Regions from separate parts of the Kitasatospora sp. NPDC004289 genome, predicted to be linked through region 3. Evidence: predicted binding sites of a transcription regulator. Region 3 holds the regulator's gene; each other region holds the start of a gene.

Region 1 (7,270 bases), on a different contig from region 3:
GGGCGTCGACCACCTGATGATCGGCGGCGGCGTGGCGGCCAACTCGCGGCTGCGCGAGATGGCCCAGCAGCGCTGCGACAAGGCCGGCATCGTGCTCCGGGTGCCCCGCCCGGGCCTGTGCACCGACAACGGCGCGATGGTCGCGGCGCTCGGCGCCGAGATGGTCTGGCGCAACCGTGCCCCCTCGGCCCTCGAACTCTCCGCGGACTCCTCGCTGCCCGTGACCGAGGTCTCCGTCCCGCACACCGATCTGCACGCGGCGGCGCACGAAGCGCTGCGCTGACCCCGGTAGTGTTCCTGGGAGTTCGCTGGGAGCGCACGACGACGGGGAGCACGGTGAAGAGGACGTACGGGGTGGCGGCGCTGACCCTGCTGCTGGTGGCCGGCTGCGGGAGCGGGACGACGGCGCCGTCCAGCCCCGCGCCGCCCGCTCCCAGCAGTGCCCGGCCGCAGGTGAAGGAGAGTCAGCCGGCGGTGGGCGGCAGCCCGGTGGCCTCCGCGGACGCCTGGGCCAAGTGGGGGATCAAGCCGCTGCCCGCCGCCCCGCCGGCCCCGGCCGACAAGCCGGTGAAGCTGACCGCGAGCGGCCCGGTGCCGGTCTTCTCCGAGGTGCCGACCAAGGACAAGGTCGTCTTCGTGACGATCGACGACGGGGCCGAGAAGGACCCGAAGTTCGTCGAGATGATCCGGGACCTCAAGGTGCCCGTCTCGATGTTCCTGACCAAGAACATCGTCAAGGACGACTACGGCTACTTCAAGCCGCTCCAGGAGCTGGGCAACCAGATCCACAACCACACCACGGACCACGCCCAGCTGAGCAAGGTCTCGCCGGAGAAGCAGAAGTCCGAGGTCTGCGACGCCCAGGCCGCGCTCACCCAGCAGTACGGCAAGGCCCCGCTGCTGTTCCGCCCGCCGTACGGGGACGGCGCGCACACCCCGCAGCTCAACGCCTCGGTGCAGCAGTGCGGGCCGCGCGCCATCGTGCTCTGGCGCGAGTCGATGCAGATCCACGACATGCAGTACCAGGCCGCCGACAAGAAACTGAAGCCCGGCGACATCGTGCTGGCGCACTTCCGCGGCCCGAAGGACCTCAAGGGCGAGACGATGACCGAGATGTTCGCCGAGATGCTGCGCCGGATCCAGGAGCAGGGCTTCGCGGTGGCCCGGCTGGAGGACTACATTGCGGCGCCGGCGGGCTGACCGAGCATCATGAGCGGGCCGTGGTCGGTCCGGGCGAGGATGACCGTCAGCTCGTTCGGACCGCTGGGCCTGAGCTGCTTGCGGAGCTCCTCGGGCGTGACGGAGACGCCGCGCTTCTTGATGACCACGGTGCCGACCCGGCGCTCCTTCAGCAGGGCCTTGAGCTTCTTGACGTTGTAGGGCAGCACGTCGGTGAGCTCGTAGGCGTGGGCGTAGGGGGTGCTGACCAGCCGGTCGGAGGTGACGTACGCGATCCTGGGGTCGATCAGCCGGCCCCCGACCTGCTCGGCGACCTCGGCCACCTGGTGGGCGCGGATCACCGCGCCGTCCGGCTCGTAGAGGTAGCGGCCGACCGGACCCGCCTCCGGGTCCGGGAGGTGACCGCCCGTCAGCGAGTGCGGGCCGGGGAGGAGGGTGGCCCGGTGCGGGGCGGTGGCGCCGGTGCCGAACCAGAGGACGGCCTCCTTGACCTCGCCGTGGTCCGAGACCCACTCCGCCTCGGCGCCCTCCGGCACCAGCTCGTGCGGGATGCCCGGGGCCACCTTGAGCGCCCCGTACGGGGTGCGGCGGGCCGCCTCGACCGCCCAGGACAGCGGCGGCGAGTACGCCTCCGGGTCGAACACCCGGCCCCGGGCGGTCCGGCGGGCCGGATCGGTGAAGACCGCGTCGTAGCCGGCGACGTCCACCTCGGTGACGTCGGCCTCGCGGACCTCGACGAGCTCGGTGAGGCCGAGGGCGGCGGCGTTGGCGGTGGCGACGGCGCAGGTCAGCGGGTCGCGGTCGACGGCGAGCACGTGCACCCCGGCCCGGGCGAGGGCGATCGCGTCGCCACCGATCCCGCAGCAGAGGTCCGCGAGGCGGCGCACGCCGAGGGCCGCGAAGCGGCCGGCGCGCCACTCGGCGACGCTGCGGCGGGTGGCCTGCTCGACTCCGTTGGGGGTGAAGTACATGGCGTCGGCGTCGGTGCCGAACTTCGCGCGGGCGCGCTGGCGCAGGTGCGCCTGACCGATCGCGGCGGTCACCAGCTCGGCCGGGTGCTCCTTGCGCAGCCGGGTGGCCAGCGCCAGCTCCTCGCCGGGCTTGAACTCCCGCAACTCGGCCAGCAGGGCCTGGCCCTGATCGGTCAACAGGGCCTTGAACGCGTCGATCTCCACGGGGCCATTCTCGCCGCTCCCGCAGGGTGGGCACGCCTGTGGCCCCGCAGGGGCCATCAGGGGCGCGAGGAACTGCGCGAAGCGGAAGGTGCGCGCCGGTGGCCGGGCGCGGGCGCTCACTTGCAGGTGGTTGTCCGTACCCGGCGATCAGGTCGGTGCCTTCCGTCTCGCGCAGTTCCCCGCGCCCCTGAGGGCCCCTGCGGGGCCCCGGGGCGCCGGGGCGCCACGCGCGGCGTTGGCACTCTGGTTGACTGAGTGCTAACCGCGGCCTATGGTCGTTCCTGGCACTCCCCACCGGGTGAGTGCTAACGCGATGGAGCGTGTCCGACCCCCGCGACGGCGGGCGCGTGCACATCGCCACCTACCTGTAGAACAACCCCGTAATCTCCGAAGGGGAGCTCGGACGTGACCGCCAGCAGCAAGGTTGCCATCAAGCCGCTCGAGGACCGCATCGTGGTCCAGCCGCTCGACGCCGAGACCACCACGGCCTCCGGCCTGGTTATCCCGGACACCGCCAAGGAGAAGCCCCAGGAGGGCGTCGTCCTGGCCGTCGGCCCGGGTCGCTTCGAGGATGGCCAGCGTCTTCCGCTCGATGTCGCGGTCGGCGACATCGTTCTGTACTCCAAGTACGGCGGCACCGAGGTGAAGTACCAGGGCGAGGAGTACCTCGTCCTCTCGGCCCGCGACGTTCTCGCCATCATCGAGAAGTAAGTCGTTCCAGCCCGCCCCGGTCACGTGTCGTCAGACAGCGGCCGGGGCGCGGTTGTTGGCTCCCGCAGTCAGTAGATCCCCAGAGGAAACGGAACCATGGCGAAGATCCTGCAGTTCGACGAGGACGCCCGCCGCTCGCTCGAGCGCGGTGTCAACAAGCTGGCCGACACGGTGAAGGTGACCATCGGCCCCAAGGGCCGCAACGTCGTCATCGACAAGAAGTTCGGCGCGCCGACCATCACCAACGACGGCGTCACCATCGCCCGTGAGGTCGAGCTGGACGACCCGTACGAGAACCTCGGCGCCCAGCTGGTCAAGGAGGTGGCCACCAAGACCAACGACGTCGCGGGTGACGGCACCACCACCGCCACCGTGCTGGCCCAGGCCCTGGTCAACGAGGGTCTGCGCAACGTCGCCGCCGGCGCCGGCCCGGCCGCCCTGAAGAAGGGCATCGACAAGGCCGTCGCCGCCGTCTCCGAGCACCTGCTCTCCATCGCCCGCGAGATCGAGGGCAAGGAGGACGTGGCCGCCGTCGCGTCCCTGTCCGCCCAGGACCAGCAGGTCGGCGACCTGATCGCCGAGGCGATCGACAAGGTCGGCAAGGACGGCGTCATCACCGTCGAGGAGTCGAACACCTTCGGCGTGGAGCTGGACTTCACCGAGGGCATGCAGTTCGACAAGGGCTACCTGTCGCCGTACTTCGTCACCGACGCGGAGCGTCAGGAGGCGGTCCTCGAGGACCCGTACATCCTGATCAACCAGGGCAAGATCTCCTCCATCCAGGAGCTGCTCCCGCTGCTGGAGAAGATCCTTCAGGGCGGTGCCTCCAAGCCGCTGCTGATCATCGCCGAGGACGTGGACGGCGAGGCGCTCTCCACCCTGGTCGTCAACAAGATCCGCGGCACCTTCAACGCCGTCGCGGTGAAGGCCCCCGGCTTCGGCGACCGCCGCAAGGCGATCCTCGGCGACCTGGCCACCCTGACCGGTGCCACCGTCATCTCCGAGGAGGTCGGCCTCAAGCTCGACCAGGCCGGTCTGGACGTGCTGGGCACCGCCCGCCGCGTCACCATCACCAAGGACGACACCACGGTCGTCGACGGCGCCGGTGACTCGGACGCCGTCGCGGGCCGCGTCGCCCAGATCAAGGCCGAGATCGCCAACACCGACTCGGACTGGGACCGCGAGAAGCTGCAGGAGCGCCTGGCCAAGCTGGCCGGCGGCGTCTGCGTGATCAAGGTCGGCGCTGCCACCGAGGTCGAGCTCAAGGAGCGCAAGCACCGTCTGGAGGACGCCATCTCCGCGACCCGCGCCGCGGTCGAGGAGGGCATCGTCGCCGGTGGTGGCGCCTCGCTGGTGCACGCCGCCAAGGTCCTGGAGGACGGCCTCGGCCTCTCCGGCGACGAGGCGACCGGTGTCGCCGTCGTCCGCAAGGCGCTCGCCGAGCCGCTGCGCTGGATCGCCCAGAACGCCGGCCTCGAGGGCTACGTCATCACCTCGAAGGTCGCCGAGCTGGAGGCCGGCCAGGGCTACAACGCCGCCACCGGCGAGTACGGCGACCTGGTGAAGGCCGGCGTCATCGACCCGGTCAAGGTCACCCGTTCCGCCCTGGAGAACGCCGCCTCCATCGCCTCGCTGCTCCTCACCACCGAGACCCTCGTGGTGGAGAAGCCGGCCGACGAGGAGCCGGCCGGCCACAGCCACGGCGGCCACGGCCACTCCCACTGACGCACCGTCAGCCCGACCGGAGGCCCGGTTCCCCTGCGGGGGAGCCGGGCCTCCGGCGTTCTTCCCGGGCCGCCCGGGCCGCCCGGAGGGCGGTCAGGGGCGCGGGGAACTGCGCGCGGGGGAACGGCAGCGCGTGCAACTGGCTCGCGTGCCCCGATCTCACGCCGGTCCGCCTTCCGGTTCGCGCAGTTCCTCGCGCCCCTGGGTCGCTGCCCTGCCGGGCCCACGTTGCGAGCTGCGCGGTTGGGTGTTTGCCCAAAGGATCGCTTATAACGGAGTCATGATCGAGGCCCGCCACCTGCGCGTCCTGCGCGCCGTCGCCCGCACCGGTTCGTTCTCCGCGGCCGCCAGGGAGCTCGGCTGCACGCAGCCGGCCGTCAGCCAGCAGATGAAGGCGCTGGAGAAGTCGGTGGACACCCCGTTGGTGGTGCGCTCCGGCAAGGGGATGCAGCTGAGCGAGGCCGGCCAGGTGCTGCTGAAGCACGCGAACGGGATCCTCTCGGGCCTGTCGGCCGCCGAGGAGGAGGTCGCCGCGATCGCCGGGCTGCGGGCCGGGCGGGTGCGGCTGGTGTCGTTCCCGACCGCGAGTTCCACCCTGGTGCCGCCCGCCGTCGCCCGTCTGCGGGGCGCCCGTCCGGGGGTGCGCGTGTCGTTGGTGGAGGCGGAGCCGCCGGAGTCGCTGGCGATGCTGCGCGGGGGCGAGTGCGAGGTGGCGCTGGCGTTCCGGTACCCGGACTCGCAGGGGGTGACCACGGTGCCGGCGCCGCACGTGACGGCGCGTCAGGCGCGGGCCGAGGCGACCCTGGAGGCGGCCGCCAGCCAGGCGGCGAGCGACTGGTCGGACCTGGTGGTGCGGCCGCTGCTGGACGACCCGCTGGTGGGCCTGCTCCCGGCCGGGCACCCGCTGGCGGACCGGGACGAGAGCAGGCCGGTGGAGCTGGTGGAGCTGGCGGGGGAGCAGTGGATCGCCGGCTGCCCGCAGTGCCGGGGGCACCTGGTGGGGCTCTGTGCGGACGCGGGCTTCGAGCCGCTGATCGACTTCGCCACCGACGACTACCCGGCGGTGGTCGGTCTGGTGGCGGCCGGGCTCGGGGTCGCGGTGCTGCCGGGGCTGGCGCTGGAGGCGGCCCGGCACGAGGGCGTCGCGGCGGTGCCGGTGCGGGCCGCCTCGGGAGCCCCGGCGGTGCGTCAGGTGGTCGCGCTGACGCTGCCGGACCTGGCCGGGGTGCCGGCCGTCGCGCTCATGCTGGACCAGCTGGCCGGGGCGGCCGCCGCGCGCTGAAGGCGTGGTGCCGTGGAGGACCCGGGCGGAAAAACGTTTCTGCGGTTACGGCGAAGGAGTGACGCGCCGTCAGCGCCTGATGGTGGCGGGCATGGTGAGCGGCACCTCGACCAGCCGGTTGCGCGAACGACCCATCAGTTCCTCGCGCTCGTCCTCGGTCAGGCCGCCCCAGACGCCGTAGGGCTCGCGGACCGCCATCGCGTGCGCCGCGCACTGGGCCCGTACCGGGCAGCGCATGCAGACCTCCTTGGCGCTGGCCTCGCGCGAGCTGCGGGCCGCTCCGCGCTCGCCCTCCGGGTGGAAGAAGAGCGAGCTGTCCACGCCGCGGCAGGCGGCGGAGAGCTGCCAGTCCCAGAGGTCCGCGTTCGGGCCGGGGAGGCGGGAGAAGTCGGCCATGGCACTTGTTCCCTTCATGGACTGCTGGCGAGGGTCTCGGTCCGTCCGGCGAGCTTGCTCTGAGCCGATATGGACACCTGGAAATATGACTTACGGCAACCACTGGGACAAGTCACTCACAGCGGTGCACAACAGTCAATGACCCCACAGAAGCTATAAAAACGGACAAATGGGGGCATGAGGTTTGGCGTGTGTCGGCGTGCCGATCGGGTGGCTCCGGGCGCGCGGAAGGTCGTTCGTCGGCGCCGGTGGTGCGCGGCAAGCGCGTGAGCAGCACGAAAGTGCGGCGTGTGCACCGCGATGCGGCTGATCGGTAACGGGTCGGCCACGTACAGTGGTGGAGATGGCCCTGAAGGCCGTAACTCATTCGAGTGACGGTCGTTGGAAGTGCGGAGGCGGTTAGCGGGCGCTGGGCGCCGGGAACGATCGCGGGAGACCGCGAGCGACCGGAGTCCCTCGCCATTCGGCCGTGTCGGAGAGATTCGTACCAGCCAGGAGGCTCAACGTGACGCGGATCAGCTGCGGAGGACGACGGTCATGACATCCGTACTCGTCTGCGACGATTCCCCGCTCGCCCGGGAGGCGCTTCGCCGCGCGGTGGCGACGGTGCCCGGGGTGGACCGGGTGACCACGGCGACGAACGGTGAGGAGGTCCTCCGCCGCTGGGTGGCCGACCGCTCCGATCTCGTCCTGATGGATGTCCGGATGCCCGGCCTGGGCGGGGTGGAGACGGTCCGCCGGCTGCTCTCGGCCGACCCGGGCGCGCGCATCATCATGCTCACCGTGGCCGAGGACCTGGACG
Region 2 (7,270 bases), on a different contig from region 3:
CGAGACCACCCGGTCCGCCCAGGCCGCGTGCGAGGGGTCGTGGGTCACCATCACGGCCGCCGCACCCGCGTCGCAGCGGGCCCGCAGCAGGGCGAGCACGGCGTCCCCGGTCGCGGTGTCCAACGCACCGGTCGGCTCGTCGGCCAGCACCAGCCGGCGCTCGCCGGCCAGCGCCCGGCCGATCGCCACCCGCTGCTGCTGACCACCCGACATCTCCTCCGGGAAGCGGTCCGCCAGCTCGGCGATGCCCAGCTCCTCCAGCGCGACCAGCGCCTCGGCGCGGGCCGTGCGGGCCGGGACGCCGTCCAACTCCCGTGGCAGCGCGATGTTCTCGGCCGCCGTCAGGGACGGGATCAGGTTGTACGACTGGAACACGTAGCCCACCGAACGGCGGCGGACGTCGGCCAGCCCGGCCCGGCTCAGACCCTCCAAGGGCGTGCCCTCGACCAGCACCCGGCCGGTGGACGGCCGGTCCAGGCCGCCGGCCAGCGCGAGCAGCGTCGACTTGCCGGAGCCGGACGGCCCCATCACGGCCAGGAACTCCCCGGCGCGCACCTCGAGGTCGATCGGGTGCAGCGCCTGCACCTCGGCGGCGCCCTTGCCGTGCACGCGGCCGACGCCCTCCAGCCGCAGCACGGCCCCTGCGTGTGATCCGGATCCGGACATGGCTCCCCCTCGGGACGACGGAACGTCTTGCATACCGAGTATGTATAGCCGCCGCGCGCCGATGACTCAAGTGTGCGACATAAGTCGGTGAACGGCATATAGTCTGGATCACACCGGCCGGAGAGGAGCAGAATGACCGTCATGACCGCCTCGCTGTCCGCCCGCTGGCACGACCTGCTCACCCGCTGCGGCGCCACCGCCGACCCCGGCCCGTACGCCGAGGACCTGCTCGGCCGCTGGGCCGAACCGCAGCGCCGCTACCACACCACCGCCCACCTGGCGGCGGTGCTGGACGTGGTCGACGAGCTGGCCGGGCACGCGGAGGACGCCGACGCCGTCCGGCTGGCCGCCTGGTTCCACGACGCGGTGTACCGGCCGGACCGCTCCGAGAACGAGGAGCGCTCCGCGGCACTGGCCGTCCGCGCCCTGCGGGAGGCGGGCCTGGGCGGGGAGTTGGTCGAGGAGGTGGCCCGCCTGGTCCGCCTGACGGTCGGCCACCACCCGGCCGAGGGCGACCGCAACGGCGAGGTCCTCTGCGACGCCGACCTCGCGGTGCTCGGCGGCACCCCCGAGCAGTACGCCGCCTACGCGGCCGCCGTCCGCGAGGAGTACGCCTTCGTCCCCGAGGACGCCTTCCGGGCCGGCCGGGCGGCGATCCTGCGCCAACTCCTCGACCTGCCCGCGCTCTACCGCACCCCCGAGGCCCGCGAACGCTACGACGCCGCCGCCCGCCGCAACCTCGGGGGCGAACTGCTGCTGCTCGGCGGCTGACCCCGGGCCGGCCGGTCCGACGGGCCGTCAGGCCGGGCGCGGGCCCCGGACGTCCGCCTTGCGGCGGCGCAGGCCCGCCGCGCTGAGGCGGGCGACCAGCTCCTTGCTGCCGACCGGCTCCGCGCCGAGCGCCACCGCCTTCTCGTACCAGTGCGCCGGGATGTCGTAGTGGTCCCGCTCGAAGCCCCTCGCAGGGGCACCCAGCCGCTCCGCGAAGGCGTGCAGCTCCGCGTACGAGACGTCGCTCACCAGGTGCGACCAGTACTTCCCGTGCCCCGGCCAGGTGGGCGGATCGACCAGGATCACGTCAGCGACCCCACCGGGGCCACCGCCACGCCCTCCTTGCCGCACACCCAGTGCGGCTCCGGCCCCAACTCCGGCTCCACGCCCAGCGCGTGCGGATCCCCCTCGGCCGCGCACGACCGGCACACCGGCCACCGCCCGTACCCCTCCAGCAGCGCGTCCTGCACGTCCTGCGCCACCAGCCCCGCCAGGTACTCCACCCCGTCCGGCCACTGCTCCACCCACCACCGCCGCTTGGTGAGCACCTCCTCGACCAGCGACACCACCTGCGGATCGGCCACGTCACGCGCCGTCAGATCGGCCAGGATCAACGCCCGCGCCGCGTGCAGCGCACTCTCGATGCCATCGGAACTCATCCCCCCATTGTCCCCTCCCCCACCCGCCGCAGGAACCGGACCGGGCGAGTGACCGGGCGGCTCTCCGTCAGGTCGGTCCGGCCGCCGCCGCGGTCCCCCCGGACGGTGAAACGCCGCAGGGCGGCCTCCCCGGTGAGGGGAGGCCGCCCTGACGGACGTTCCGGAGCTTGCCGATCCTCGGGAGGATCAGAAGTCCATGTCACCGCCCGGCATGCCGCCGCCGGCGGCCGCGGCGGCCTTCTCCGGCTTGTCGGCGATGACGGCCTCGGTGGTGAGGAAGAGCGCCGCGATGGAGGCGGCGTTCTGGAGGGCGGAGCGGGTGACCTTGGCCGGGTCGATGATGCCGGCGGCGATCAGGTCGACGTACTCGTTGGTCGCGGCGTTGAGGCCCCAACCGGACTCGAGGTTGCGGACCTTCTCCACGACGACGCCACCCTCGAGGCCGGCGTTGGTGGCGATCTGCTTGATCGGGGCCTCGAGCGCGACGCGCACGATGTTGGCACCGGTGGCCTCGTCGCCGGTCAGCTCCAGCTTGTCGAAGGCGACACCGGCCTGCAGCAGCGCGACGCCACCACCGGCGACGATGCCCTCCTCGACGGCGGCCTTCGCGTTGCGGACGGCGTCCTCGATGCGGTGCTTGCGCTCCTTGAGCTCGACCTCGGTCGCGGCGCCGGCCTTGATGACGGCGACGCCACCGGCGAGCTTGGCCAGGCGCTCCTGGAGCTTCTCGCGGTCGTAGTCCGAGTCGGAGTTCTCGATCTCGGCGCGGATCTGGTTCACGCGGCCGGCGACCTGGTCGCTGTCGCCGCCACCGTCGACGATGGTGGTCTCGTCCTTGGTGATGACCACCTTGCGGGCGGTGCCCAGCAGGTCGAGACCGGCGTTCTCCAGCTTGAGGCCGACCTCCTCGGAGATGACGGTGCCACCGGTGAGGATGGCGATGTCGCCGAGCATGGCCTTGCGGCGGTCACCGAAGCCCGGGGCCTTGACGGCGACGGACTTGAAGGTGCCACGGATCTTGTTCACGACCAGGGTCGACAGGGCCTCGCCCTCGACGTCCTCGGCGATGATGACGAGCGGCTTGCCGCTCTGCATGACCTTCTCCAGCAGCGGGAGCAGGTCCTTGACCGAGCCGATCTTGGAGTTGGCGATCAGGATGTACGGGTCCTCGAAGGAGGACTCCATCCGCTCCAGGTCGGTGGCGAAGTAGGCGGAGATGTAGCCCTTGTCGAAGCGCATGCCCTCGGTGAGCTCGAGCTCCAGACCGAAGGTGTTGCTCTCCTCGACGGTGATGACGCCTTCCTTGCCGACCTTGTCCATCGCCTCGGCGATGAGCTCGCCGATCTGGGTGTCGGCGGCGGAGATGGAGGCGGTGGAGGCGATCTGCTCCTTGGTCTCCACGTCCTTGGCCTGGGCCAGCAGCTGGTCGGAGACAGCCTGGACGGCCTTCTCGATGCCGCGCTTCAGGGCCATCGGGTTGGCGCCGGCGGCGACGTTGCGCAGACCCTCGCGGACGAGCGCCTGGGCGAGCACGGTGGCGGTGGTGGTGCCGTCACCCGCGACGTCGTCGGTCTTCTTGGCGACCTCCTTGACGAGCTCCGCGCCGATCTTCTCGTACGGGTCCTCGAGCTCGATCTCCTTGGCGATGGAGACACCGTCGTTGGTGATCGTGGGGGCGCCCCACTTCTTCTCAAGGACGACGTTGCGGCCCTTGGGGCCCAGCGTCACCTTGACGGCGTCGGCAAGCTGGTTCATGCCGCGCTCGAGTCCGCGGCGAGCTTCCTCGTCAAAAGCGATGATCTTGGCCATCGGAAGTGGTCCTCCAGGACACGTCGACTGCGCCGGACCGGAGGGCGCCCGCGACGGACGGCCCTGGTGTGCGGGGGTCTTGTCCCCTACCGCTCCCGGGGGCCTCACCGACCCGGTCCGTTGTCACTCTCATGCTGTGAGTGCTAACGCCAATGATTAGCACTCTCGGGTATCGAGTGCAAGCCCAATCGTGATACGGACACCCGCGCCGCGGGCCCGCGCGCACACGACGACAGGCCCGTACGACGTGGTGTCGTACGGGCCTGCCGGCGAAGCGTGGAGACTGCCAGCCCGAAGCCGAGCCGAGGTCCGCAGGTGCGGAAGGTCAGACCGCCGCGCGGACCATGTCCGCCTGCGGGCCCTTCTGCCCCTGGGAGATCTCGAACTCGACCCGCTGGCCCTCCTCGAGGGTGCGGTAGCCGTCCATCTGGATCGCGCTGTAGTGGACGAACACGTCCGCACCACCGTCGACCGCGATGAAGCCGTAGCCCTTCTCCGCGTTGAACCACTTGACGGTGCCCTGAGCCATTCCGAACTCCCCTTGTGCTGTGCTGGCCCTTCGCGGGTCCACAGGATGCGGACCCAGGTCTGTACCGGCACACGCCCGAGGGAACCCCCCCTGGGCGTAGCCGCGGTCATTGCTTGAACGCGCCGACCGCCGCTGAATGTATCCGGACAGACGCCCTCTGCAACAGGGTCAACTTCGCCGAATTCACCGTGTGACGAAAGGGATGTGACGGGAGGAAAGCCTCACGGAGCGGCAATTCGCTCCGGGCATAGCGGACCAATCGGGATGAGACGCTGTCAGATTCCTGACGCTGGCCTGACAGTTCCCGTCCCACCGCGGGCGCCCGACGTCTCAACCGACGGACGGGCCCTGCGTGCACGACTCAGCCGTACCGCCGGACGGGATTCGAAACCTCCGATCCGACTCCGCACTCTACCCCCTGGCACCTGACGGAAATTCACCGCGACATGCGGCGGGCCGCCACCGAATAACCGGAATCATTCGTTCCGGTCGCGGTGACGGCCCGTCGATTGCGCCGTACTGCGGAGCAGCCGGTTCAGCAGCCCCCGGCCACGGCCGGAATGATCGAGATGCTGGTGCCGTCCTTGATCTCGGTCTCCAGGCCCTCGGCGAAGCGCACGTCGTCGTCGTTCACGTAGACGTTCACGAAGCGGCGCAGCTTGCCGGCGTCGTCCAGCACCCGGGCGGCGATGCCGGGGTGGTTGGCGTCCAGGTCGGCGATCACGGCGGCCAGGGTGGCGCCCTCGGCGGCCACCTCGGCGGCGCCGCCGGTGTAGGTGCGCAGGATGGTCGGGATGCGGACGGTGGCGCTCATGGGGGAACTCCTAGAACGGAACTGAAGGGGATCAGGCGGAGGCGAGGCCGGCGGCCCGGAAGGACTCCAGGGTCGGGCGGATGGTGGCGGTCAGACCGGCGTCGGAGACGGCGTCCAGGGTCTTCAGGCCGTCGCCGGTGTTGATCGCCACGGTCTCCTTGGCCGGGTCGAGCTGCCCGGTCTCCACCAGCTTCTTCAGCACGCCGATGGTCACGCCGCCCGCGGTCTCGGCGAAGATGCCCTCGGTGCGGGCCAGCAGCTTGATGGCCTCGACCACCTCGGCGTCGGTGACGTCCTCCACCGCGCCGCCGGTGCGGCGGGCGATGTCCAGCACGTACGGGCCGTCGGCCGGGTTGCCGATCGCCAGCGACTTGGCGATGGTGTCGGGCTTGACCGGCTTGATCACGTCGCGGCCGGCCTTGAAGGCGGCGGAGACCGGGGAGCAGCCCTCGGCCTGGGCGCCGAAGATCTTGTAGGGCCGGTCCTCGACCAGGCCGAGCTTGATCAGCTCCTGCAGACCCTTGTCGATCTTGGTGAGCTGGGAGCCCGAGGCGATCGGGATGACGATCTGCTCCGGCAGGCGCCAGCCGAGCTGCTCGCAGATCTCGTACGCCAGGGTCTTGGAGCCCTCGCCGTAGTACGGGCGGAGGTTGACGTTGACGAAGCCCCAGCCCTCGCCGGCCGGGTCGCCGATCAGCTCGGAGCAGAAGCGGTTCACGTCGTCGTAGTTGCCCTCGATGCCGACCAGCTCGCCGCCGTAGACACCGGCCATCACGACCTTGCCCTGCTCCAGGTCGTGCGGGATGAACACGCAGGACTTGAAGCCGGCCCGGGCCGCCGCCGCGCCCACCGCACCGGCCAGGTTGCCGGTGGAGGAGCAGGACAGGGTGGTGAAGTTGAACGCGCGCGCCGCCTCGATGGCGCAGGCCACCACGCGGTCCTTGAAGGAGTGGGTCGGGTTGCCCGAGTCGTCCTTGACGTGCAGCTGGGCGGTGAAGCCGAGCTCGCGGCCGAGGTTGTCGGCCTTCACCAGCGGGGTCCAGCCCGGGTTGAGGTTGGGCTTGGAGGCCACGTCGGCCGGGACGGGCAGCAGCGGGGCGTAGCGCCAGATGGAGGCCGGGCCGGCCTCGATCCGCTTGCGCAGCGCCTCGGCGTCCGCGGAGCCGAAGTCGTAGGCGATCTCCAGCGGGCCGAAGCACTCGAGGCAGGCGAAGCTGGGGCCGAGCGGGAACTTGGTGCCGCACTCGCGACAGGACAGCTGGTCGGCGGGCCCGAGGTCGACGGTGGGTGCGGCGGAAACAGCGGTAGCCATGGTGGCGGAGGCCTCTCTCCTCATCTTCCCCGTGACGCGGTCGCGCCACAGGCCGGAATTGGCACCTGTCCCGCCGTGGCCGCAGATGGGCCTGATCGCGCGAGAAGGTTGCCGGGACGTCAACGGGCCGTTCCCTCAGTCCCTCTGGATGAGCTCTGTGAAGTTGTGGTCCTGCTCTCCGGCCGACCCCGACGTGCGAAGGTCTGACCGCAGTACGAAGACTGTATCCGAAGGCGCCGGAGCGGGAACCGGCCGTCCGAGGTACGAGATGCGAAGCGCGAGGAGACGAGACAGTGCCCGACCAGCCTCAGCCGTCCGACCCTGCCGAGGAGTTGCTGCCGGAGGTGTCCGACTGGCTGTGCCAGCGCTCCTGGAGCGCCGGCGACCGGCCGTTGGAGGCACTGCTGGCGGCCAAGCAGGCGGCGGGGCCGGCCGGGACGATCAGCGTGGTGCTGCCGGCCCTGGACGAGGAGTCGACCGTCGGCGGGATCGTCCGGGTGATCCGCCGCGAGCTGATGGAGCGTCTGCCGCTGGTGGACGAGCTGGTGGTGGTGGACTCCGGCTCGGCCGACGGCACGGCCCGGATCGCGGCGGAGGCCGGCGCCCGGGTGGTGCACCGGGACGAGGTGCTGCCCCGGCTGCCGGCGGTGGCGGGCAAGGGCGAGGTGCTCTGGCGCTCGCTGCTGGCCACCTCCGGGGAGATCGTCTGC
Region 3 (7,270 bases):
AGGGCACGGGCACCAAGACGATGCAGTTCGTCCGCACGCCCCGGGACGGTTGGAGGATCACCGCCTTCTCCTGGTACGACCGTCCCTGAGCCGACGCCCCGTCACAGCCCGGGTGCTCCCCAGACGGGGAACCAGCGGTTGAGCTCCGGCTCCACCTTGAGGTCGTCGGCGAGCAGCGCCTTCACCTGGAGCTCCAGTGCGTTGTCGCGCCGTTCCACTCCGCCCGCCAGCGGGGCGAAGGGGTAGAAGGTGCCGCGCTTGTAGAGGTAGACCAGCCCGAGCGGCCGGTCGGCGCCGTCGCGGAACGAGACGATGGAGCACAGCAGTTGGGGCCCGAAGCCGTTGGCCTCCAGCTCGCCGTTGACCGCGTGCAGGTCGTTGACCAGTTCGGGGAGCTCCTCGGGGGCGTGCCGGGCCAGCAGCCAGGAGTAGCCGTAGGAGTCCCGGGAGGCCTCGACCGGGGTGCCGCCGCGGCCGGTGTCGGCGTCGAGCAGGGCGGTGACCTGGCGGGTCACCTCACCGAAGGCGCCGCCTTCGACGGCGGCGAAGCAGACCGAGCCGAGGCCGGTCGGGCGGAAGCCGGCGCCCGCCTCCAGGGTGAGGGCGGCGGAGGGGACGGCGAACAGCTGGTCCAGGTCCGGGCGGACGGGCTTGCTGCGGCCGAAGAGCGAGTCGAGGAATCCCATGGCGCGTGCGGCTCCCCTCAGCGGCCGAGTTCGGCGGAGATCCGCCCGAGCTGGTCGAGCCGCTGCTCCAGCGACGGGTGGGTGGACATCAGCTGACTCGCCGTCTCCCGGGCGCTCAGCGCGGGTGCGAAGTAGAAGGCGTTGTACGGCTGCGCCCGGCGCAGGTCCTCGGTGGGGATGGCCGAGATCTGGCCGGTGACCTTGGTGAGGGCGGAGGCCAGTGCGCTGGGGCGGCCGGTGAGCTGGGCGGCGGCGCGGTCGGCGGCCAGCTCGCGGTAGCGGGAGAGCAGGCGGGTGAGCAGGAAGCTGGCCGCGTAGACCACCATGCTGACCAGGGGGATCAGGATCATCGCGATGGCGGCGTTGTTGTCCTTGCTGCCGCGCCCGTTCAGGAAGCCGCCGTAGAGCGCGATCCGGGTGATCACCCCGGCCAGCACGCCGAGGAAGCCGGCGATGGTCATCACCGCGACGTCCCGGTGGGCGACGTGCGAGAGCTCGTGGGCGAGCACGCCCTCCAGCTCCTCGGGCTCCAGCCGTCGCAGCAGGCCGGTGGTGACGCAGACCACCGCGTTCTGCGGGTTGCGGCCGGTGGCGAAGGCGTTGGGCATGTCGGTGTCGGTGACCGCCACCCGGGGCTTGGGCATGTCGGCCAGGGCGCAGAGCCGGTCCACCGTGCCGTGGAGCTGCGGGTACTCCTCGGGGGTGACCTCGCGGGCGCCCATGGCGCGCTGGGTGATCCGGTCGCTGAACCAGAACTGCGCCACGAAGAGCCCGCCGGAGATCAGCACCACCAGCGGCCAGGCCCCGCGGAGCAGCACGATCAGCACCCCGGTGAAGCCCACGTACAGCAGCCCGATGACGAACATGGTGGTGACCATCCGGCCCGTCAGACCTCGGTCCGGGGCGAAGCGGGTGCGCCGTCCTGATGACATGTCTGCTCCTTGTATCCCGGTATGTCCGCTTTCGATGCTGCCACTACCGGACCGCCCCCGGGGCGAGGCCCAACTGACGGAGCAACGAGGATCACCTGAGCGCCCCGTTCCTGCCGTCACCCATGGGCCTTACACTGGCTGGTACTGCCCTGGCACTCTGCCCGTCTGAGTGCCAGCGGGCCTGGCCGAGAGGGAGGTGGGTGCCATGTACGGCGAGCGGCCGTTGGACGACCGCAAGCTCGCGGTGCTGCGCGCCATCGTCCAGGACTACGTCGGGACGGAGGAGCCGGTGGGCTCCAAGGCCCTGGTCGAGCGGCACAACCTCGGCGTCTCCCCGGCCACCGTGCGCAACGACATGGCGGCCCTGGAGGAGGACGGCTACATCCACCAGCCGCACACCAGTGCGGGCCGGATCCCCACCGACAAGGGGTACCGGCTGTTCGTGGACCGGCTGGCCGAGGTCAAGCCGATGAGCTCCCCGGAGCGCCGGGCCATCCGGCACTTCCTGGACGGCGCGGTGGACCTGGACGACACGGTGGCCCGCACGGTCCGGCTGCTGGCGCAGCTGACCAGGCAGGTCGCGGTGGTCCAGTACCCCTCGCTGAGCCGTTCGACGGTCCGTCACGTCGAGCTGGTGGCACTGGCCCCGGCCAAGGTGATGCTGGTCCTGATCACCAACACCGGCCGGGTCGAGCAGCGGATGGTGGACTGCCCGGGCGCGGTCGGCGAGACGGTCCTGGCGGACCTGCGCTCCCGGCTCAACGCCCAGGCGGTGGGCCGGCCGCTGCCGGAGGTCCCGGGCCTGCTGGAGGACCTCCCGTCCACCTTCGAGCCCGCCGACCGGCCGACGGTCTCCACCGTGCTGGCCACCCTGTTCGAGACCCTGGCGGAGCAGAACGAGGAGCGGATCATGCTGGCCGGCACGGCCAACCTGACCCGCTTCGGCCATGACTTCCCGCTCACCATCCAGCCGGTGCTGGAGGCCCTGGAGGAGCAGGTCGTCCTGCTCCGTCTCCTGGGTGAGACGGCGGACGCGGGGATGACGGTCCGGATCGGCCACGAGAACGCCTACGAGGGCCTCAATTCCACCTCGGTGGTCTCGGTCGGTTACGGTTCGGGCGATCAGAGTGTCGCGAAGCTGGGCGTGATCGGACCGACCCGGATGGACTACCCGGGCACAATGGGGGCGGTGCGAGCGGTGGCGCGGTACGTGGGCCAGATCCTGGCCGAGTCGTAGGCGAGTCGTAGGAACAGCTCGAAGATCAGCACTGTTCAGGACCAGTCGCAGCACTTCTAGAGGCGGAACAAGCGGAGCATTTGGTGGCCACGGACTACTACGCGGTACTCGGCGTCCGACGGGATGCGGGGCAGGACGAGATCAAGAAGGCGTTCCGGCGCCTCGCCCGCGAACTGCACCCGGACGTCAACCCGGACCCCAAGACGCAGGAGCGGTTCAAGGAGATCAACGCCGCCTACGAGGTGCTCTCAGACCCGGCCAAGCGCCAGGTCTACGACCTCGGCGGCGACCCGCTCTCGCCCAACGGCGGTGGCGGGGCCGGCGGCTTCGGCGCGGGCGCGGCGGGCTTCGGCTTCTCCGACATCATGGACGCGTTCTTCGGTGCGGCCTCGGGCCAGCGCGGCCCGCGCTCGCGCACCCGGCGCGGCCAGGACGCGATGATCCGCCTGGAGATCACCCTGGAGGAGGCCGCCTTCGGCACCACCAAGGAGCTCCAGGTCGACACCGCCGTCACCTGCACCACCTGCAACGGTGAGGGCGCGGCCCCCGGCACCTCGGCGCAGACCTGTGACATGTGTCGCGGCAAGGGCGAGGTCTCCCAGGTCACCCGGTCCTTCCTGGGCCAGGTCATGACCTCCCGCCCCTGCCCGCAGTGCCAGGGCTTCGGCACCGTCGTGCCGACCCCGTGCCCCGAGTGCGCCGGCGACGGCCGGGTCCGCGCCCGCCGCACCCTGACGGTCAAGATCCCGGCCGGTGTGGACAACGGCACCCGGATCCAGCTGGCCGGCGAGGGCGAGGTCGGCCCCGGCGGCGGCCCCGCCGGTGACCTCTACGTCGAGATCGCCGAGACCAGCCACGCGGTCTTCCAGCGGCGCGGGGACGACCTGCACTGCACCGTCACCATCCCGATGACGGCGGCCGCGCTCGGCACCCAGGTGCCGCTGCAGACCCTGGACGGGCTGGAGGAGGTCGACATCCGGCCCGGCACCCAGTCCGGCCAGTCGATCCCGCTGCACGGTCGGGGCATCACCCACCTGCGCGGCGGCGGCCGGGGCGACTTGATAGTGCACGTCGAGGTGCAGACCCCGACCAAGCTCGACCCGGAGCAGGAGGAACTGCTCCGGCGGATCGCCGTGCTCCGCGGCGAGGAGCGGCCCTCGGGTCAGTTCGCACCGGGCCAGCAGGGCCTGTTCTCCCGCCTGAAGGACGCGTTCAACGGTCGCTGAGACGGCGATCCGACCGAGGAGTAGCACCGCATGACCGCCCCCGTGTTCGTCGTGGAGTCCACACTGCTCGCCGGGGCCGCCCCCGGCTCGGTGGTGCGGCTGGACGGGCCCGAGGGGCGGCACGCGGCGGCCGTCAAGCGGCTGGAGCCCGGCGAGGCCGTCACCCTGGCGGACGGGCTCGGGCTCGGCGTCGAGGGTGCGGTGCGCGCCGTGCACGGCAAGGACGCGCTGGACGTCGAGGTGCTGGCGGTCCGTCAGGAGGCGGAGCCGGCGCCCCGGATCGTGGTGGTCCAGGCCCTTCCCAAGGGCGACCGGGGCGAGCTCGCGGTCGAGACCATGACCGAGGTCGGGGTGGACGTGGTGATCCCCTGGGCCGCCTCCCGCTGCATCACCCAGTGGAAGGGCGACCGGGGCGCCAAGGCGCTGGCCAAATGGCGCTCCACCGCCCGGGAGGCCGGCAAGCAGTCCCGCCGCCTGCGCTTCCCCGAGGTCCGCGACCTCATGACCACCCGTCAGCTGGCCCCGCTGCTCGCCGCCGCCTCCTTCGCCGCCGTCCTGCACGAGGAGGGCTCCGAGCCGCTGGCCACCGCCGCCCTCCCGGCCGCGGGGGACCTGGTGCTGGTGGTCGGCCCCGAGGGCGGGGTCTCCCCGGACGAGCTGGCCGCCTTCGCCGAGGCCGGGGCGAAGCCGCACCGTCTGGGCGCGTCCGTCCTGCGCACCTCCACCGCAGGCGTCGCGGCGGGCGCCCTCCTGCTCGGCCGCACCGGCCGCTGGGCCTGAGTCACCCGCCCCGGGCCGCCCATCCCGAGCCGCCGAACCCCGACCGTCGGCGGCGCCTCCGGCGCCCCAAGGTTCGCTGACAAAGAAACGCATGGCCCCCGGCCGACCCCCTGCATAGGGTGGCCGCCGTGACGACCTCTGCCGGCGCCTACCTGCGCCACCCTCACCTGCACGGCGACCTGCTGACCTTCGTCGCCGAGGACGACATCTGGCTGGCCCCGATCGACGGCGGCCGGGCCTGGCGCCTGACGGCGGACCAGGTCCCGGTGAGCCACCCCCGGTTCTCGCCGGACGGACGGCACGTCGCGTGGACCTCCACCCGGGACGGTGCGTCCGAGATCCACGTGGCGCCCGCCGACGGCGGCCCGTCCCGGCGCCTGACCCACTGGGGCGCGCCCCGCACCCGGCTGCGCGGCTGGACCGCCGACGGCCGCCCGGTCGCGGTCAGCCCGGCCGGGCAGGAGACGATGCGCCGCAGCTGGGCGTTCGCGATCCCGCTGGACGGCGGCGAGCCGGAGCGGCTGCCGTTCGGGCCGATCGGCGGGCTGGCCGAGGAGCCGGGCGGCCCGCGGACGCTGCTGCTGGCCCCGCTGACCACCGAGCCCGCCTACTGGAAGCGCTACCGGGGCGGCACCGCCGGGAAGCTCTGGATCGGCGAGCGCGGTGGCGAGTTCACCCGCCTGCACTCCGAGCTGGACGGCAAGGCCAACATCGACTCCCCGCTCTGGGTCGGCGACCGGATCGCCTTCCTCGCCGACCACGAGGGCACCGGTCAGCTGTACTCCAGCCTCCCGGACGGCTCCGACCTGCGCCGCCACACCGCCGACCAGGGCGGCTTCTACGCCCGCAACGCCACCACCGACGGCACCCGGGTGATCTGGCACAGCGCCGGCGAGCTGTGGCTCCTGGACGACCTGGACGGTGCCGAGCCGCGCCGCCTGGAGGTCACCCCGGCCGGCCCGCGCTCCGGCCGCCGACCCCACCCGGTCGCCGCGGCAGGGCAGTTGGAGACCGTCGCGCCCGACCGCACCGGCCGCGCCAGCGCCGTGGTGGTCCGCGGTTCGGTGCACTGGCTGACCCACCAGGAGGGTCCGGCCCGGGTGCTGGACGAGACCCCGGGGGTGCGCAACCGGCTGGCCCGGGTGGTGCCCGGGGCCGAGGGCGAGGACGGCGCGAAGGGCCCGCAGGGTGCGGTGTGGATCACCGACGCCCAGGGCGACGACGCCCTGGTGCACGCCCCCGAGGTGCTGGGCGCCGAGCGCCGGGTGCTGGCCGCCGGGCAGCTCGGCCGGGTGCACTCGATGGTGGTCTCCCCGGACGGCGCCAGCCTGGCGCTGGCCGTGCACGACGGCCGGGTGCTCCAGCTCCTGCTGGCCGACGGCACCGTCCACGAGCTGGCCCGCAGCGGCCAGGGCGAGGTCACCGGCCTGGCCTTCTCACCGGACTCGCGCCACCTGGCCTGGTCCCAGCCGACCCTCGGCGCCGAGTCGCTGCGGCAGATCGTGCTGGCCGACCTGACGGACCGTTCGGTGGCCGAGGTCACCCCGCAGCGCTTCGTCGACTACGCCCCGGCCTTCACCGCCGACGGCAAGCACCTGGCGTTCCTCTCGGTCCGCAACTTCGACCCGGTCTACGACGCGCACGTCTTCGACCTCTCCTTCCCGACCGGTGCCCGCCCGTACCTGGTCACCCTGGCCGCCGACACCCCCTCGCCCTTCGGCCCGCAGCGGGCCGGGCGCTCGCTCACCGGCGAGGACGAGGAGCCGGCCGCCAAGAAGAAGGACGAGGAGAAGAAGGACGGCGAGGAGGCGAAGGAGCAGGACAAGGAGAAGGCCCCGGAGACCAGGGTCGACCTGGAGGGGATCGCCGACCGGATCATCGCCTTCCCGGTCGAGGGCGGCCAGTTCGGCGGCCTGCGCGCGGTCAAGGACGGCGTGCTCTGGACCAGGTACCCGCTGCTCGGCATGCTCGGCGACAACGCCGCCTCGCTGGACGACGACGAGGCCCGCCCGGTGCTGGAGCGCTTCGACTTCAAGAAGCGCCGGGCCGAGGAGCTGGTCTCCGAGCTGGACGGCTTCGCGCTCAGCGGCGACGCCGGCCGGGTGGTGGTCCTCGACCAGGGCACCGTCCGGGTGGTCCCGGCGGACCACAAGGCCGGTGAGGACGACGACCTGACGGTGGACCTGGACCGGCTGCGGATCACCGTGGACCCGGCGGCCGAGTGGCGGCAGATGTTCGACGAGAACGGCCGCCTGATGCGGGACAACTTCTGGCGCGCCGACCTGGGCGGGGTGGACTGGGCCGGGGTGCTGGACCGCTACCGTCCGCTGGTGGACCGCCTCGGCAGCCACGACGACCTGGTGGACCTGCTCTGGGAGACCGTCGGCGAGCTGGGCACCTCGCACGCCT

The links. Region 3 encodes HrcA, which represses chaperone genes, less so after heat shock. Its sites were predicted from a motif close to TTNGCACTCNGNNNNNCNGAGTGCNAA; they were not measured.
Region 1: groES (co-chaperone GroES) is a predicted target of HrcA. The motif match lies at 2,590-2,616, and genes of this name have one in related genera.
Region 2: groL (chaperonin GroEL) is a predicted target of HrcA. The motif match lies at 4,062-4,088, and genes of this name have one in related genera.

What each region holds. Positions count from the first base shown of each region.
Region 1 is NZ_JBSGEL010000027.1:77,846-85,115, forward strand. It holds gene tsaD (tRNA (adenosine(37)-N6)-threonylcarbamoyltransferase complex transferase subunit TsaD) at 1-283, shown strand, start outside; gene ACWEPF_RS19990 (polysaccharide deacetylase family protein) at 337-1,200, shown strand; gene ACWEPF_RS19995 (class I SAM-dependent methyltransferase) at 1,176-2,354, opposite strand; gene groES (co-chaperone GroES) at 2,760-3,065, shown strand; gene groL (chaperonin GroEL) at 3,162-4,790, shown strand; gene ACWEPF_RS20010 (LysR family transcriptional regulator) at 5,071-6,072, shown strand; gene ACWEPF_RS20015 (WhiB family transcriptional regulator) at 6,142-6,468, opposite strand; gene ACWEPF_RS20020 (response regulator transcription factor) at 7,006-7,270, shown strand, end outside.
Region 2 is NZ_JBSGEL010000032.1:87,178-94,447, reverse strand. It holds gene ACWEPF_RS22380 (ABC transporter ATP-binding protein) at 1-666, opposite strand, end outside; gene ACWEPF_RS22375 (HD domain-containing protein) at 799-1,437, shown strand; gene ACWEPF_RS22370 (DUF4031 domain-containing protein) at 1,465-1,743, opposite strand; gene ACWEPF_RS22365 (hypothetical protein) at 1,740-2,096, opposite strand; gene groL (chaperonin GroEL) at 2,283-3,905, opposite strand; gene ACWEPF_RS22355 (cold-shock protein) at 4,231-4,434, opposite strand; gene ACWEPF_RS22350 (ubiquitin-like small modifier protein 1) at 4,970-5,248, opposite strand; gene thrC (threonine synthase) at 5,280-6,560, opposite strand; SAM riboswitch class I at 6,578-6,715, opposite strand; gene ACWEPF_RS22340 (glucosyl-3-phosphoglycerate synthase) at 6,893-7,270, shown strand, end outside.
Region 3 is NZ_JBSGEL010000059.1:21,596-28,865, forward strand. It holds gene ACWEPF_RS30440 (DUF4440 domain-containing protein) at 1-89, shown strand, start outside; gene pspAB (PspA-associated protein PspAB) at 102-686, opposite strand; gene htpX (zinc metalloprotease HtpX) at 704-1,618, opposite strand; gene hrcA (heat-inducible transcriptional repressor HrcA) at 1,824-2,855, shown strand; gene dnaJ (molecular chaperone DnaJ) at 2,939-4,081, shown strand; gene ACWEPF_RS30465 (16S rRNA (uracil(1498)-N(3))-methyltransferase) at 4,112-4,861, shown strand; gene ACWEPF_RS30470 (S41 family peptidase) at 4,981-7,270, shown strand, end outside.